DNA from 4 places in the Pseudomonas sp. HD6422 genome. Region 2 is predicted to be linked to each of the others. Evidence: predicted binding sites of a transcription regulator. Region 2 holds the regulator's gene; each other region holds the start of a gene.

Region 1 (4,194 bases), on a different contig from region 2:
CAAGCCGGAAAAGTCAGTCATCCACGTTCTCCGATGTGGAAAGAGGGGCGATTGTAGCGCAAGGCTCAAGGGTTGCGGCTGGCGAAAAGCGCCAGGGCCCGCTCGATGCATTGCGCGGTCTTGCCGAACGCCTGCACGCTGACATCGGCCAGCGGCTTTCCGCCCTGGTCGGCCACGGCCAGCATCAAGACCTGGTCATCCACGGCCAGCGAACGCAACAGCAGGTGCTCGCCGCTGAACAGTGTGCGCAAGGGGGCGGGCAGCAGGGCGGCGAACTGGGCGTGGTTATCGGGGGTCAGTCGCAGCTGCGCGGCCTTGCTCAGCAGCTTTTGCAGCAACTTGTTCTGCGGTACTTGCAGGGCGATGGCCTCCGCTTCCTTGGGCAGCCCGCTGGCTTGCTGTACGCGCAGGTAATCGCAGGTTCGATCCAGGCTCAGCAGCAGGATGCGCTGCATGCCGCAGGCCTGCAGGGCCTCGCGGGCCTGGCTGGCCAGGTGCACCGCATTGGCGAATGGACTGGGTTGTGCCAATAGCTCCTGACACAGCTTGCGCCAGCGTGCCAAGTCGTCGCTGCCGGGCGGCGGTGGGGTGAGCATGTCGGGGTGCGGGCGGCGCTGCTGCCAGGGCCAGATCAAGGCTTCGGCGGGGTGGAATACGGCGTACCGGGCATGGTGACGGGCACTCGCGGCAGCCTGCTGATGCACCTGCTGCTGCACGTCGTCCAGCGATGTCTGCAGGTACAGGGCAGTCAGCAGCTGCCAGCGCAGCAAATGGGGATTGTCCCAGCCCACTTGTGCGGCCAAGGCCAGGTTGTTGGCCAACAATACGGTATTGGCGGGCTGGTTGAACCAGCGGCGCAGCCCCGGCTCCTCGTCCAGGCGGTGCTGTTGGCTGAGTTCGTCCGAATCGCGGGCGATATTCAGCACCAGCGCCAGTTGCTCGCGCTCTTCGAGCAGCAGCCGGTAGCCCTGGGTGACCCACTGGGGCAGGCGCCAATGCTCGGCCACAGCCCGGCACAGAGCCATGATGCGCACGCCAAACAACTCGTGCTCCACCTGCGCGGCGTCCTCGCCCTTGTGGATAACCCGCAGTTCCCAGGTGTCGAGTAATTTGGGGTAGGCCAGGGCCAGCGGCCATAGCGGTGCCAGAAACAGCAGACTGCCCCAGTGGATCTCCTGCCACAGCCGCGCCAGGCGGCTGGCGAACAGGCCGCTGGCCTGTTGCGCAGCGTGCTGGCTGATGAGCAGGAACTGGCACAGGACCGGCGGCAGTTCTTCGTCTGGCAGTGAAGGCAAGCGCTTGAGCAATTGTTCGGTGCGCGCCAGGCCCAGACGGTTGAGGGCGATTTCCAGGCTTTCGGCCGGCTCGGCCTGGCTTGGATTGCCGGGATGGTTGGCTTCGCGCATCACCGAGAGCACCAGAGCCGGGCTGTCCTGCATCAGTTCGGCGATGTCGCGCAGGGACCGTCGGCTGTCGTTGATGGCGGCCATTACCCGGTCATGACTGTGTTTCGGCACCGGCAGGCGAATGCCGTCGAGTACCGTTACCCAGGTCTTCAACGTGCGCGGAATCTCAGCAGGTACCTTAGTTTCAATTGGCATTTTGACATCAGTCCGAACTGGCTTTTCGCTTTGAGTGGCTATAGTCTGGCGCAGTTCTGCCGATAAGTAGAAGAAGAGTTTTAAAGCTCCCGTCCCCCGACCCTGACCACGACTGCAAGTGCTTTGAACCTATGGCTAAAATTATCGGCATCATCGTCGTATTCGCGAGCGTGCTCGGCGGATACGTTCTTTCCCACGGCAAGATTGCGGCGCTGATCCAGCCATTCGAAGTGCTGATCATCGGCGGCGCGGCCTTCGGTGCGTTCCTGCAGGCCAACCCCGGTTACATGACCATGCATGTAATCAAGAAGTCGATGAAGATGTTCGGCTCGCGGTTTACCCATAGTTACTACATGGAAGTGCTGGGCCTGGTCTACGAAATCCTCAACAAGAGCCGTCGCGAAGGCATGATGGCGATCGAGAGCGATATCGAAGATGCCGCGGCCAGCCCGATCTTCGCCAAGTATCCATCGGTGCTGGGCGATGAGCGCATGACTGCGTTCATCTGCGACTACCTGCGCATCATGTCCACCGGCAACATGGCGCCGCACGAGCTCGAAGGCCTGTTCGACATGGAACTGTTGAACATGAAGGAAGAGCTCGAGCACCCGTCCCATGCGGTCACTGGCATCGCCGACGGCATGCCCGGCTTCGGTATCGTCGCGGCGGTACTGGGCATCGTGGTGACCATGGCTTCGCTGGGGGACGGCGACCAGGCCTCGATCGGTCTGCATGTGGGTGCGGCGCTGGTCGGTACCTTCTTCGGTATTCTCGCGGCCTATGGTTTCTTCGGTCCGCTGGCCAAGTGCCTGGAGCACGATGCCAAGGAAGAGATCAACCTCTACGAGTCGATCAAGGCGTCGCTGGTGGCCTCGGCCTCTGGCATGCCACCTTCGCTGGCGGTGGAATTCGGCCGCAAGGTGCTGTACCCGAAGCATCGCCCGAGCTTCTCCGAGCTGGAACAAGCGGTTCGTGGTCGCTGAGTCATGGAGAACAATCAGCCGATAATCATCAAGCGCGTCAAGCGCTTCGGCGGCGGTCACCATGGCGGTGCCTGGAAGATCGCCTTCGCCGACTTCGCCACGGCGATGATGGCGTTCTTCCTGGTGCTCTGGCTGCTGTCCACGGCCACGCCCGAGCAGAAGATCGCCATCGCCGGCTACTTCAAGGATCCGATCGGCTTTTCCGAAAGCGGCACGCCTTACGTCATCGACCTGGGCGGTTCGCCGCAGTTGGCGCCGGAAAAGACCATCAACCCGGAAGAGAAATCCGAGCCTACACCCGACACCAGCATGCAACTGGACAAGGACCAGGTCGAAACTCTGGCCGAGCAGGTCGAGCGCGAACGCCTGGAGCTGCTGTTGCAGGAATTGCAGAACAAGGTGGAGGAAAATCCCGAGCTGCAGAAGTTCAAGGATCAGATTCTGTTCGAGATCACCCAGGACGGCTTGCGCATTCAGATCATGGACGCCGAGAACCGGCCGATGTTCGATCTCGGCAGTGCGCGCTTGCAGCCGTATTTCGAGGACATCCTGCTGGCCATGGCCGACACCATCAAGGCGGTGCCGAACAAGATCAGCATCAGTGGCCACACCGATGCCAAGCCGTATGCGGGTACCGGTGACTTCGGCAACTGGGAGCTGTCGGCCAACCGTGCCAACGCGGCGCGTCGGGCACTGGTGGCCGGGGGCTATCCGGACGAGCAGGTGGCGCGGGTGGTCGGCTATGCCTCGTCGTCGCTGTTCGACCGCAAGAATCCGTTCAATCCGGTCAACCGGCGCATCGATATCATCGTCCTGACCAAGAAGGCCCAGCGCGATATCGAAGGCAAGCAAGGCGCTCCGGAGACACCGCCTGCGTCTGAAGCCACGCCACCAGCCCCCTCCACGGCGCCCACATCGCCTGGCGCTTCGGCGGCGCCGGGGGCGAGCGACACGCCGATGCAGCCGCGTGAGCTGCGCCAGAAGCTGAATATCTTCGAGGATGGCGTGTTGAAGATGGACGACGCCAAGGATCAATGAAGACGCTGAAATGAAAGAAGGGGCTGCGCTGCAGCCCCTTCTTTCATTCTGGCCCGGCGGCCGGGCGTCGAGCTCAGTAGCTGTCTTGGGTGAGGCTGGCGATGATCGAGCGGTAGCTGTTCATCCGCTGTGGCTTGATCCGGCCATCGTCCAGGGCCTTGAGCAGTGCGCAGCCTGGCTCCCGGTCATGCTTGCAGTCGCGGAAACGGCAGGTGCCGAAAAGGTCGCGGAACTCGATGAAGCCCGCTTCGACGTCATCGCGGCTGACGTGGGCCAGGCCGAACTCGCGAATCCCTGGCGAGTCGATCAGGTCGCCGCCGTTGGGGAAGTGGTACAGGCGGGCCGTGGTGGTGGTATGCGTGCCTTGGCCAGACCATTCGGACAGGTCGCCGACTCGTGTGCCGGCGTCCGGCAGCAGGCTGTTGACCAGCGACGATTTGCCCACCCCCGACTGCCCGACGAATACGCTGATGTGCCCGTCCAGCATCTGTTGCAGGCGTTGCATGCCGTCGCCTTGATGGGCCGAGACTTCCAGCAGCGGATAACCCAGTTCGCGGTACACCTCGAGCAGT
Region 2 (4,194 bases):
TCTTCACGCTTATCGGCATGAATCTGCGGACCTTCACCCCGAGTCGGATGTTTTTCTTGATCTTTTTCAGCGCGCAGCTGTTGATGGTCATGTTCGATACCGGCAAAGCGGTCGACCTGACTGGCCATCAGCACGAGCTTGAGCAGATTGCTTTCGACTTCGGTCACCAATGCGGTGACCCGTTTGATCACCTGGCCAGTGAGGTCTTGGTAGTCCTGGGCCAGGAGAATGTCGTTGAGGTAGCCGGCGACCTGGCGGTTGCCCTCGGCGCTATGCGTCAGGAAACTGTCGACGCGCTTGACCAGGTCACGGAACTCCGGCGCAGCGACTTCGCGGCGCATGAAACGCTGCCAATCGACACTCAGGTTCTGCGCCTCGGCCGCCAGCTCGTTGAGCACCGGAGTGCCCTGCTCCACCAGATCCATGGTGCGGTTGGCGGCGCCCTCGGTGAGCTTCACCACGTAGGACAGGCGCTCGGTGGCGTCGGTGATCTGCGAAACTTCCTCGGCCTGCGGCATGCGCGGGTCGATCTGGAAGCTGACGATCGCACTGTGCAGCTCGCGGGTGAGCTTGCCGACTTCCTGGTACAGGCCGCGGTCGCGGGTCTGGTTCAGCTGGTGAATCAGCTGCACCGCATCGCCGAAACGACCCTTTTCCAGGCTCTCGACCAATTCCTCGGCATGTTTCTTCAGGGTCGACTCGAACTCCCCCAAAGACGAATGTGATGGTTCCATGGCGCCCCCTGACGTGACTCAGCCGTTGACGCGTTCGAAGATCTTCTCGATCTTTTCTTTGAGCACCTGGGCGGTGAACGGCTTGACCACATAACCATTGACGCCGGCCTGGGCCGCTTCGATGATCTGGTCGCGCTTGGCCTCGGCAGTCACCATCAGCACCGGCATGCCCTTGAGGCGCTCGTGAGCGCGCACCTTGCGCAGCAGGTCGATACCGGACATACCCGGCATGTTCCAGTCGGTCACCAGGAAGTCGTAGTGGCCGCTTTCGAGCATCGGCAGCGCCGTGGTGCCGTCATCGGCTTCATCGGTATTGGTGAAGCCCAGATCACGCAACAGGTTCTTGATGATCCGCCGCATCGTCGAGAAGTCGTCAACGATGAGGATTTTCATGTCTTTGTTCAATTAGACCTCCAAGCAGTCTCAAACGCGCTCGCCTGCGAGCACGCACTCAATCAATTCGGTACAACGGCAAACGACTGCAACGACCCCGGGCTCAACGTGCCCGCCATTCTCCAAGGCGGCTGCGCAGACGCGCGGCGCACTGGCTATGCAACTGGCTGACACGCGATTCGCTGACCCCCAGCACCTCACCGATTTCCTTGAGGTTCAGCTCCTCGTCGTAGTACAGCGCCAGCACCAGGCGCTCGCGCTCCGGCAGGTTGGCGATGGCATCGGCCAGGGCAGCCTGGAAGCGCTCTTCTTCCAAATCCCGCGAAGGCTCGACCTGGCCACTGGCGCCGTCCTCATGCAACCCTTCGTGCTCGCCGTCCTGCAACAGGTCGTCGAAGCTGAACAGGCGACTACCCAAGGTATCGTTCAAAATCCCGTAGTAATCATCGAGACTCAATTGGAGTTCGGCAGCAACCTCGTGATCTTTAGCGTCACGTCCCGTTCTTGCTTCGACGGCGCGCATCGCGTCGCTGACCATGCGAGTGTTGCGGTGCACCGAGCGGGGTGCCCAGTCACCCTTGCGGACCTCGTCGAGCATGGCCCCACGGATGCGGATGCCAGCGTAGGTTTCGAAGCTCGCACCCTTGCTGGCATCGTATTTGTTGGCCACTTCCAGCAGGCCGATCATGCCGGCCTGAATCAGGTCTTCGACCTGGACGTTGGCCGGCAGGCGTGCCAGCAGGTGATAAGCGATACGCTTGACCAGCGGCGCATAGCGCTCGATCAGCTCGTACTGGGCATCCTTGGACGCCTTGCTGTACATCTTGAAGCCGCTGGCGTTCATAACACCGGCCCCGCGCTGCTGGGTTGCACCAGGCGCTCGACGAAGAATTCCAGATGGCCACGCGGGTTGGCCGGCAGCGGCCAGCTGTCGACCTTCTGCGCGATCGCCTTGAACGCCAAGGCGCATTTCGAGCGCGGGAAGGCCTCGTAGACCGCGCGCTGCTTCTGCACCGCCTTGCGCACGCATTCGTCGTAGGGCACGGCGCCGACGTACTGCAGGGCCACGTCGAGGAAGCGATCGGTCACCTTGGTCAGCTTGGCGAACAGGTTGCGCCCCTCTTGGGGACTCTGCGCCATGTTGGCCAGGACGCGGAAACGGCTCATCCCATAGTCACGGTTGAGCAGCTTGATCAGTGCGTAGGCATCGGTGATGGAGGTGGGTTCGTCGCACACCACCAGCAGCACTTCCTGGGCGGCCCGCACGAAGCTGACCACCGAGTCACCGATACCGGCAGCGGTGTCGATGACCAGTACGTCGAGGTTGTCGCCGATCTCGCTGAAGGCCTGAATCAGGCCAGCGTGCTGGGCCGGCGCGAGGTGCACCATGCTTTGCGTGCCCGAGGCCGCCGGTACGATGCGCACACCGTTGGGACCTTGCAGCAGGACATCGCGCAGTTCGCAACGGCCTTCGATGACATCGGCGATGGTGCGCTTGGGGGTCAGCCCCAGCAGCACGTCGACGTTGGCCAGGCCAAGGTCGGCGTCCAGCAGCATGACGCGGCGGCCGAGCTCGGCCAATGCCAGTGACAGATTCACTGAAACATTGGTCTTGCCGACGCCACCTTTGCCGCCAGTCACGGCGATCACCTGTACGGGGTGCATGCTACCCATATCTGTTATTTACCTTGTCTCGCTTGGACCTGGGCCACACGAGGGGCAAGCGTGCAGGCCCCTGGGTGTAGGTACTTTGGTATAGCTGTCTTGCACATGTCTTGCCTTCAACCCGCACGGCGCGGGTTGTGATAGAGATCAGCGAACATGTCGGCCATGGCCTCCTCGCTGGGCTCGTCCTGCATCTGCACGCTGACGGCGCGACTCACCAGTTGGTGCTTGCGCGGCAAGTGCAGGTCGTCAGGAATGCGCGGGCCATCGGTCAGATAGGCCACGGGCAGTTCATGACTGATGGCCAGGCTCAGCACTTCGCCGAGGCTCGCCGTCTCATCGAGTTTGGTCAGGATACATCCAGCCAGGCCGCAGCGCTTGTAGCTGTGGTAGGCGGCCGTCAGCACCTGCTTCTGGCTGGTGGTGGCCAGTACCAGGTAATTCTTCGCAGCGATGCCACGCCCGGCCAGGGTTTCCAGTTGCATACGCAGAGCCGGATCGCTGGCTTGCAGGCCAGCGGTGTCGATCAGCACCACACGCTTGCGCAGCAGCGGCTCCAGGGCCTGGGCCAAGGACTCGCCCGGATCGACATAGGTGACCGGCACGTTGAGGATACGGCCCAAAGTCTTGAGCTGCTCCTGGGCGCCGATGCGAAAACTGTCCATGCTCACCAGCGCGACATTGGCCGGGCCGTACTTGAGCACATAGCGCGCCGCCAGCTTGGCCAGCGTGGTGGTCTTGCCCATGCCGGCCGGGCCGACCATGGCGATCACCCCGCCCTCTTCGATCGGCTCGACCTCAGGCACTTCGATCATCCGCGCCAGGTGTGCCAGCAGCATGCGCCAGGCCTGGCGCGGCTCTTCGATGCCCTGGGTGAGATCGAGCAGTTGTCGGGCGATCGGCCCGGACAGGCCGATGCGCAACAGGCGCCGCCAGAGGTTGGCCTGCTGCGGCTGATTGCCTTGCAACTGCCCCCAGGCGAGCGAGCCGAGCTGCACTTCGAGCAGTTCACGCAGGCCCGAGAGCTCCGAGCGCATGGCATCGAACAGACGCGGGTCGACCGCCGCAGCCGGTGCCGGCGCTGGTGCCACCGGCTCATCGACATGGGGCTCGATCAACGGCTCGGCGGCGGTCAGCGACTGGCCGGCGAACAATTGGCGGTTCCCCAAGGCCTCGCCTTCGCGGCTGGCCAACTCGGCCTGGGCCGAGGCGATACGCGACTGCGTCTTGCGCAGCTCTTCCTCGAGCTCGGCATTGGGTACCCGCGGCGCCAGGGCCGACAGCTTGTAGTCCAGCGCGGCAGTGAGTTCGACGCCACCGGCGATGCGACGGTTGCCGATGATGGCGGCATCGGAGCCGAGCTCATCACGAACCAGCTTCATGGCCTGGCGCATATCGGCGG
Region 3 (4,194 bases), on a different contig from region 2:
GACCCGTTGACGGGCGAAGCTCGCTCCTTCGAGAGCCGGCTGAACCTTGACTGGTAGTTAGGCGAAGGGCACCGCACGCCGGCCCCTGCAGGGAGACGGCGTGCCGGACTTGGGGGTCAGCGGTTGAAGCGTTCAACCAGCGAGTACTGGCCTCCGGCGGTGGTGCTCAGCTCTTCGCTCAACTGCGCCGAGTGTTGCGCCTGCTCGGCGGTCTGGTCGGCCAATTCGGCAATCGTGCTGATGTTGCGGCTGATCTCGTCCGCCACCGAGGTCTGCTGCTCGGCGGCCGCGGCGATCTGCGTGGCCATGTCGGTGATATTGGCCACCGCCTCACTGATACCCACCAACGCATCGTCCGCCTGCATGACTCGGCTGACGCCTTCCTGAGCTTGTTTGTGGCCGGTTTCCATGGTCAGCACGGCGTTGTTCGCGGTCTGTTGCAACTTGGCGATCAAGCCGTGGATCTGCCCGGTGGATTCGGCGGTGCGTTGCGCCAGCTGACGCACTTCGTCGGCCACCACGGCGAAGCCGCGGCCCATCTCGCCGGCGCGCGCCGCTTCGATGGCAGCATTGAGCGCCAGCAGGTTGGTCTGGTCGGCAATGCCCTTGATCACGTCGACCACGCCGCCGATCTCGTCGCTGTCCTTGGCCAACTGGGTGACGGTTTCGCCGGTCTCGCCGACTGCTGCCGACAGGCGCTCGATCGCTTCGCGGGTTTCCCCGGCGATCTGCCGTCCTTCGCTGGTCAGACGATTGGCCTCCTGGGTGGCATCGGCTGCGCGTTGCACATGGTTGGCCACCTCCTGGCTGGTGGCGGCCATCTGATTGACGGCGGCGGCGACCTGTTCGGTTTCCACCCGCTGGCGCTCCAGGCCGGACGAGCTCTTGTGCGCCAGGACATCGGACTGACGCGCTTGTTCGCTGAGGTGCTCGGCACTGTCCTGCAGGCGCGTCAGGCAGGTCTTCATGCGCGCATCCTGACTGAGCATGGCCATTTCCAGGCGCGCCTGCACACCACGACTGTCGGTGTACATCTGTGCGATCAGCGGGTCGGAGGTGGTCTGCTCGGCCAGGCGCAGCAAGCGCTTGAGGCCACGCTGCTGCCAGGTCATGCCGAGCAGGCCGAGCGGCACCGACAGGCCGGCAGCCAGGGCGAAGCCCCAGGAGTGACCGAGCCAGTTGCCGACCAGGAAGCCCACCTGGCTGACCAGGATGAACGGCAGCCAGTCCTGCACCACGGGCAGCCATTTGTCGCGCCGGGGGATGGCTGGTTTGCCCTGGTTCAGGCGCAGGTAGAGTGCCTCGGCGCGACGGACCTGCTCGGCGCTGGGCTTGATGCGCACCGATTCGTAGCCAACCACTTGGTTGTTGTCGAAGATCGGCGTGACATAGGCGTTGACCCAGTAGTGGTCACCGGACTTGCAACGGTTCTTGACGATGCCCATCCACGGCAGGCCTTGCTTGAGCGTCTGCCACATGTGGGCGAACACCGCCGCCGGGACGTCCGGGTGGCGCACCAGGTTGTGCGGCGCACCGGTGAGCTCGTCGCGGGTGAAGCCGCTGATCTCAATGAAGGCATCGTTGCAGTAGGTGATCATGCCCTTGGCGTTGGTGGTCGAAATCAACCGCTGCTGGGCTGGGAAAGTCCGTTCCCTATTGGTAATCGGCTGGTTGTTGCGCATGGCGAGAAATGTCCGCGGGGCTTTGGAGGGGTATCGGCCGGCCCGGCAGTTTATTGAGGGGAGATTTGCTCTGGCAGCAGAATCATTTCGCCAGTGGAGGGTGCATATCCCGGGGGAACGGGTAAACCCGCTCCCCCCAGGTACGGGCCTAACCTGCGATCAACTGGCGCAACACGTAATGAAGAATGCCACCAGCCTTGAAGTATTCGACCTCGTTCAACGTATCGATGCGGCAGAGGACCTCGATGTCCTGCTGCTGCCCGTCCTCGCGAGTGATGCGCAGCGGCAGGCTCATGCCCGGACGCAGTTGCCCGGCAGTGAGCCCCAGCACGTCGATCTTCTCCTTGCCGGTCAGACCCAATTGCTTGCGGTCATGGCCTCCCTTGAATTGCAGTGGCAACACGCCCATGCCCACCAGGTTGGAGCGATGGATACGTTCGAAGCTCTCTGCAAGGACGGCCTTGACGCCCAACAGATTGGTGCCCTTGGCTGCCCAGTCGCGGCTGGAGCCGGTGCCGTACTCCTGCCCGGCGATCACCACCAGTGGCGTGCCCTCCTGCTGGTAGCGCATGGCGGCGTCGAAGATCGACAGGGTCTCGCCACTGGGCACGTGGATGGTGTTACCGCCTTCCTGTCCGGCGAGCATTTCGTTGCGGATGCGGATGTTGGCGAAGGTGCCGCGCATCATCACCTCGTGATTGCCTCGCCGTGAGCCATAGGAGTTGAAGTCCCGTGGCTCTACGCCCTTGGCTCGCAGATAGCGGCCAGCCGGACTGTCGGCCTTGATGTTGCCGGCCGGCGAGATATGGTCGGTGGTCACCGAGTCGCCCAACAAGGCCAGGATGCGTGCCCCCTCGATGTCGCGGATCGGCGCCGGGGCGCCAGCGATATCCTCGAAGAACGGCGGATGCTGGATGTAGGTGGAGTCGTCCTGCCAGGCATAGGTGGCTGCCTGCGGCACCTGGATGGCTTGCCACTGGGCGTCGCCGGCGAACACTTCGGCGTATTCCTTGTGGAACATCGCGGTGTCGACCTTGGCCACGGCATCGGCGATCTCTTGCTGGCTGGGCCAGATGTCGCGCAGGTACACCGGCTGGCCATCCTTGCCGGTGCCGAGCGGTTCGCTGTCGAGCTTGACCCGTACACTGCCGGCCAAGGCGTAGGCCACCACCAGGGGCGGGGAGGCCAGCCAGTTGGTTTTCACCAACGGGTGCACGCGGCCCTCGAAGTTGCGGTTGCCCGACAGAACGGAGGCCACGGTGAGGTCGGCGCTGCTGATCGCCGTCTCGATGGCCTCGTCCAACGGCCCGGAGTTACCGATGCAGGTCGTGCAGCCATAACCGACCAGGTCGAAACCGAGCTGGTCGAGGTAGGGGGTGAGCCCAGCGGCCTTGAAGTAGTCGGTGACCACCTTGGAGCCCGGCGCTAGCGAGCTCTTGACCCAGGGCTTGCGTTGCAGGCCTTTCTCCAGGGCCTTCTTCGCCACCAAGCCGGCTGCCATCATCACGCTGGGGTTGGAGGTGTTGGTGCAGGAAGTGATGGCGGCGATGACCACGGCGCCATCCTGCAGGCGGTGGGTCTGCCCGTTATGGAGGTAGTCGACGCCTTCGGTCTGGTCGGCATTGCCTACGGCGACACCGCCACCTCCCTCGCTTTCCAGGCGTCCGACTTCTTTGGCCAGGGGCTTGGGCTGCAGTTCGATGAATTGCTCGAAGGCTTGGCTGACCTGGCCCAGGGCGACGCGGTCCTGGGGGCGTTTGGGCCCGGCCAGGCTGGCCTCGACCGTGTTCATGTCCAGGGCCAGGGTGTCGGTGAAAGCCGGCTCCTGGCCAGGTTCGCGCCACAGGCCCTGAGCCTTGCAGTATTGCTCGACCAGTTCCACGGTAGCCGTCGGCCGACCAGACAGACGCAGGTAGTCGAGGGTGACCTCGTCGACCGGGAAGAAGCCACAGGTCGCGCCGTATTCCGGTGCCATGTTGGCCAAGGTGGCGCGGTCTGCCAGGGGCAGGTCGGCAAGGCCGTCGCCATAGAACTCGACGAATTTGCCCACTACGCCTTTCTTGCGCAGCATCTGCGTCACGGTCAACACCAGATCGGTGGCGGTGATGCCTTCGCGCAGTTTGCCGCTGAGCTTGAAGCCGATCACCTCGGGGATCAGCATCGATACCGGCTGGCCGAGCATGGCCGCCTCCGCTTCGATGCCGCCGACGCCCCAGCCGAGCACGCCGAGGCCGTTGATCATGGTGGTGTGCGAATCGGTGCCGACCAGCGTGTCTGGGTAGGCGAAGGTGCGACCGTCCTCCTCCCGAGTCCACACCGTGCGGCCTAGGTACTCGAGGTTGACCTGGTGGCAGATGCCGGTGCCCGGTGGTACCACGCGGAAGTTGTCGAAGGCGCTCTGGCCCCAGCGCAGGAAGGCGTAGCGCTCGCCGTTGCGTTGCATTTCGATAACGACGTTCTGGCTGAACGCCTGGGGCGTGGCGTAGCGGTCGACCATCACCGAGTGGTCGAT
Region 4 (4,194 bases), on a different contig from region 2:
GCGCTTCAACCCGGCCAGCACATCCTCGGCCTTGTAGTCGATCACGCCGTCGAAGCCCAATTCATCCTTGAGGTACTGGCATTTCTCCGCCCCGCCAGCGATACCGACCACACGGCAACCTTTGATCTTGGCGATCTGCCCGACAATGCTGCCCACGGCACCGGCGGCACCGGAAATCACCACGGTTTCACCGGCCTTGGGCTGGCCGACTTCCAGCAGCGCGAAGTAGGCGGTCATGCCGGTCATGCCCAGGGCCGACAGATAGCGGGGCAGGGGGGCGAGCTTGGGGTCGATCTTATACAGGCCCTGGGGGGCGCCGGTGAAGTAGTCCTGCACACCCAGCGGGCCGTTGACGTGATCGCCTGGGTTGAAGTCCGGGTGCTTGGAGGCGACGACTTCGCCTACGCCCAATGCACGCATCACCTCGCCCAGTCCTACCGGTGGGATGTAGGACTTGCCTTCGTTCATCCAACCGCGCATGGCCGGGTCCAGCGACAGGTACAGGTTACGGACCTGGACCTGACCCTCGGCTGGCTCGGCGACGGGGGCGTTCTCGAAGGTGAAGTCGTCGCGGCGTACAGCGCCGACGGGGCGTTTGCTGAGCAGGAAGCGGCGGTTGGTCTGGGTCATGGCGTGTCCTCGAAAAGGGCTGACAAGGGAAACTCGATCAATTTACCTTGTTGATGCTGGCCGGTGCCTAATATCACCGACAAGCATGGTAGCCCAACTGCGGACCTGATGATGCTCGAGCGTCATCTGAACAGGTGACCAGCCAAATCGTGTCGCCCACTGGCAGGCTGCGGCCACCCAGACGTTGTTTCCGCACACAGGGCGACCTTCATCTCGCTGAAAGCGACACGGTGATACTCATTTGACACTATCGTGGCGCCAAGCCCTTGTCCCTGGCGGGCGCTGTTGCCACTCTTGGCCTTTCGGCAAAGCCTGACAAGTTGAAGGGGGATCGCCATGGGCACGACCCGGCACGGTGTGTTGGCAAACCTGGGCATGGCCCGCAAGCTCGGCTTGGGCTTTGCCCTGGTGTTGTTGTTGACCCTGGCCGTGGCAGCCATCGGCATCGCCGCGCTGCAGGGTGTGGCCCAGCGCTTCGAAGGCTTGCGCGAACTGTCTCAGTTCAACACCGACCTGCTGCGCTTGCGCGAGCATGAGCAAGCGTTCGCCTTGCGTTCCGACAACCAGCAGGCCGAGGCCTTGCGTGGCGGCCTGAAGGATCTGGTCGAGCGGGTCCAGGGCTTGCCTGGGCTGGACGGGGTGCAAGCGGACCTGGCCGCCTATGGCCAGGCCTTCGATGCCTTCGTTGGCGTGGTCCAGGCCAAGGAGCTGGCGCTGGACACGGCCAGCTGGGCGGTCACCAGCATGGGCGGCAATCTCGATGTGGTCCAGGCCGGCCTGGCCGACGATGGCGTTTATACCCTAAAGCAATCCCAAGGCCAGCAGGGCAGCGAGTTCCTCGAACAGGCCGCCCAGGTCGGCCAGGTATCGCGGCTGATGATGCAGGCCATGGACGAGGCCCGGGTGCGCCTGGACAAGAGCCGCAAGGGCGAGCCGAGCGAGGGCCAGGAGCGCATTGCGCAAACGGTCGATGCCGCCAATCTGGTCGACCAGCTCAAGACGGCGGTCGCGGACCCTGGCTACCGCAGTGTGCTGGGCGAGGTGGCCGGGCACATTGCCGGGTTCTCCGAGAAGCTCGATGAATACACCGACCTGCTGGGCCGCGAGCAGGGCCTCAAGGCGCAATTGCAGGCCCGCGCCGGTCAGGTCACCCAGCGCGTCGAGCAGGCCTACGCCGGGCAGCAGCAGGCCATGCAGGCGGAGCTCTCGCGCAACAGCCTGGCCATCGCCCTGGGTGCGGGGCTTGCCTTGTTGGTGGGGATAGTGGCCGGCTGGCTGATCACCCGGGCACTGGTCTTGCCGCTCAAGGGCGTCATCGATCGCGCCCAGCGCATCGCGGCGGGGGAGCTGGTGCACCCGCCCCATGCGCCGCGGCGTGACGAAGTGGGTCAGTTGATGCAGGCCATGCAGCAGATGGAGCAGGGGCTGGCAGGCATCGTCAGTGGTTTGCAGCAAGGTATCGAGCAATTGGCCGACAATGCCCAGGCGTTGTCGGCGGTGACCGAGCAGACCAACCGTGAAGTCGGCAGCCAGAAGGAAGAAACGGAGCAGGTGGCCACTGCCATGCAGCAGATGACCGCCACCGTGCACGATGTGGCGCGCAATGCCGAGCAGGCTGCCGAGGCCGCCCAGGCCGCCGACGACAAGGTCGACAGCGGTCAGCAGGTGGTGCGCCAGAGCATGCAGCGTATCGAACAACTGGCCGAAGCTGCCGAGGCGGCCAGCGCCGGTATCGAGAGCCTCAGCGCCGAGATCCACACCATTGGCGATGTCTTGGAGGTGATCAAGAGCGTGGCCGAGCAGACCAACCTGCTAGCGCTCAACGCGGCGATCGAGGCGGCGCGGGCGGGCGAGCAGGGGCGTGGCTTCGCGGTGGTGGCCGATGAGGTGCGGGCATTGGCTCGGCGTACCCGGCAGTCCACCGAGCAGATCGAGCAGCTGGTGGCCAGCCTGCGTGGCAACGCCCAGCTATCGGTGACGCAGATCCGTGGCAGTACCGAGCTGGTGCGGCTGGCGGTGGCTGACGCACTGCAGACCGAGAGCGCCTTGGGCAGCATCGCCTCTGCGGTGTCGCTGATCCAGCAGATGAACCAGCAGATTGCCGCTGCAGCGGAGCAGCAAAGCTCGGTGGCCGAGGAAATCAGCCGCAGCGTCACCCATATCCGCGGCAGTGCCGATCAGGCGGCGCTGGCGATGGCGGGCAATGCGCGTTCCAGCGTCGAACTGGCGCGCTTGGGCAGCGACTTGCAGGGCATGGTAGGGCATTTCAGGCTGTGAACGGTGCCAGCGCGCAGGACGCGCGCTGGCCTTTGTGCGGATGCGTCAAGCTTGGCGCGGATTCAGAATCAGCAAGGTCAGCACCCCTGCCACGATCCCCCAGAACGCCGAACCGACCGAGAACAGCGTGAACCCCGACGCCGTCACCATGAAGGTGATCAACGCCGCCTCACGCTCCCTGGCCGCGCTCATGGCCACGCTCAGCCCGTTCATGATCGAGCCGAATAGCGCCAGGGCGGCGATCGACAGCACCAGCTCTTTCGGCAGTGCGGCGAACAGCGCCGCGAGGGTGGCGCCGAACGTGCCGGCGACACCGTAGAAGATTCCGCACCAGACCGCGGCGGTATAACGCTTGGCCGGATCTTCATGGGCATGCGGGCCGGTGCAGATCGCTGCACTGATCGCCGCCAGGTTGACCCCGTGCGCGCCGAACGGCGCCAGCAGCAGCGACGCCAGGCCAGTGGTGGAAATCAGCGGCGAGGCCGGGACCTGGTAGCCATCGGCTCGCAGCACCGCCACCCCTGGCATGTTTTGCGAGGTCATCGCCACCACGAACAACGGTATGCCGATGCTGATGGTCGCTGCCAGGGAGAAGCTCGGCGTGGTCCACACGGGTTTGGCCACCTCCAGGTGGAAACCACTGAAGTCGAGCAGGCCCAGGGCCCCCGACAACGCCGTGCCCACCAGCAGCGCGGCCAGCACGCAATAACGTGGCGACAGGCGCTTGACCAGCAGGTAGCTGAAGAACATGCCCAGTACCAGCACCGTGCGGTGCTGGGCGGCGACGAAGATCTCGCTGCCGATCTTGAACAGGATGCCGGCCAGCAATGCCGAGGCCAGGGAGGCTGGAATGCGTTTGACCAGGCGATCGAAACTGCCGGTCAGGCCGCAGATCAGCACCAGCACCGCGCAGGTGATGTACGCGCCGATGGCCTCGCCGTAGCTGACCCCGCCCAGGCTGGTGATCAACAGTGCCGCTCCGGGGGTGGACCACGCCACGGTCACCGGCGTGCGGTAACGCAAGGAAAGGCCGATGCTGCACACCGCCATGCCGATCGACAGCGCCCAGATCCACGAAGAGATCTGCGCGCTGGTCAGGCCTGCTGCCTGGCCGGCCTGGAACATCAATACCAGGGAACTGGTGTAGCCGGTGAGCATGGCGATGAAGCCGGCGACCACCGCCGAGGCGGAACTGTCTGCCAAAGGCCGCAGGCGAGCGGAGGTGGCATCGGTCATGGGAAAATCCTTGTAGAGGTGTAAGCAGTTTTTTCAGCCTAACCCGTGGGC

What was found. Region 2 encodes FliA, which starts transcription of late flagellar genes. Its sites were predicted from a motif close to CTAAAGTTTNNNNNNNNNNNGCCGNTAA; they were not measured.
Region 1: motA (flagellar motor stator protein MotA) is a predicted target of FliA. The motif match lies at 1,640-1,667, and genes of this name have one in related genera.
Region 3: KY379_RS25295 (methyl-accepting chemotaxis protein) is a predicted target of FliA. The motif match lies at 1,713-1,740, and genes of this name have one in related genera.
Region 4: KY379_RS27320 (methyl-accepting chemotaxis protein) is a predicted target of FliA. The motif match lies at 2,081-2,108, and genes of this name have one in related genera.

Annotation. Positions count from the first base shown of each region.
Region 1 is NZ_JAHWIW010000014.1:110,335-114,528, forward strand. It holds gene KY379_RS12600 (rhodanese-like domain-containing protein) at 1-21, opposite strand, end outside; gene KY379_RS12605 (HDOD domain-containing protein) at 66-1,601, opposite strand; gene motA (flagellar motor stator protein MotA) at 1,733-2,584, shown strand; gene motB (flagellar motor protein MotB) at 2,588-3,622, shown strand; gene rsgA (small ribosomal subunit biogenesis GTPase RsgA) at 3,696-4,194, opposite strand, start outside.
Region 2 is NZ_JAHWIW010000032.1:11,010-15,203, forward strand. It holds gene KY379_RS21155 (protein phosphatase CheZ) at 1-734, opposite strand, end outside; gene KY379_RS21160 (chemotaxis response regulator CheY) at 753-1,127, opposite strand; gene fliA (RNA polymerase sigma factor FliA) at 1,231-1,971, opposite strand; gene fleN (flagellar synthesis regulator FleN) at 1,968-2,810, opposite strand; gene flhF (flagellar biosynthesis protein FlhF) at 2,909-4,194, opposite strand, start outside.
Region 3 is NZ_JAHWIW010000051.1:6,237-10,430, forward strand. It holds gene KY379_RS25290 (pseudouridine synthase) at 1-57, shown strand, start outside; gene KY379_RS25295 (methyl-accepting chemotaxis protein) at 117-1,682, opposite strand; gene acnA (aconitate hydratase AcnA) at 1,831-4,194, opposite strand, start outside.
Region 4 is NZ_JAHWIW010000001.1:5,865-10,058, forward strand. It holds gene KY379_RS00045 (NADP-dependent oxidoreductase) at 1-630, opposite strand, end outside; partial or broken gene KY379_RS27315 (hypothetical protein) at 1,822-1,986, shown strand; gene KY379_RS27320 (methyl-accepting chemotaxis protein) at 2,203-2,907, shown strand; gene KY379_RS00055 (benzoate/H(+) symporter BenE family transporter) at 2,953-4,143, opposite strand.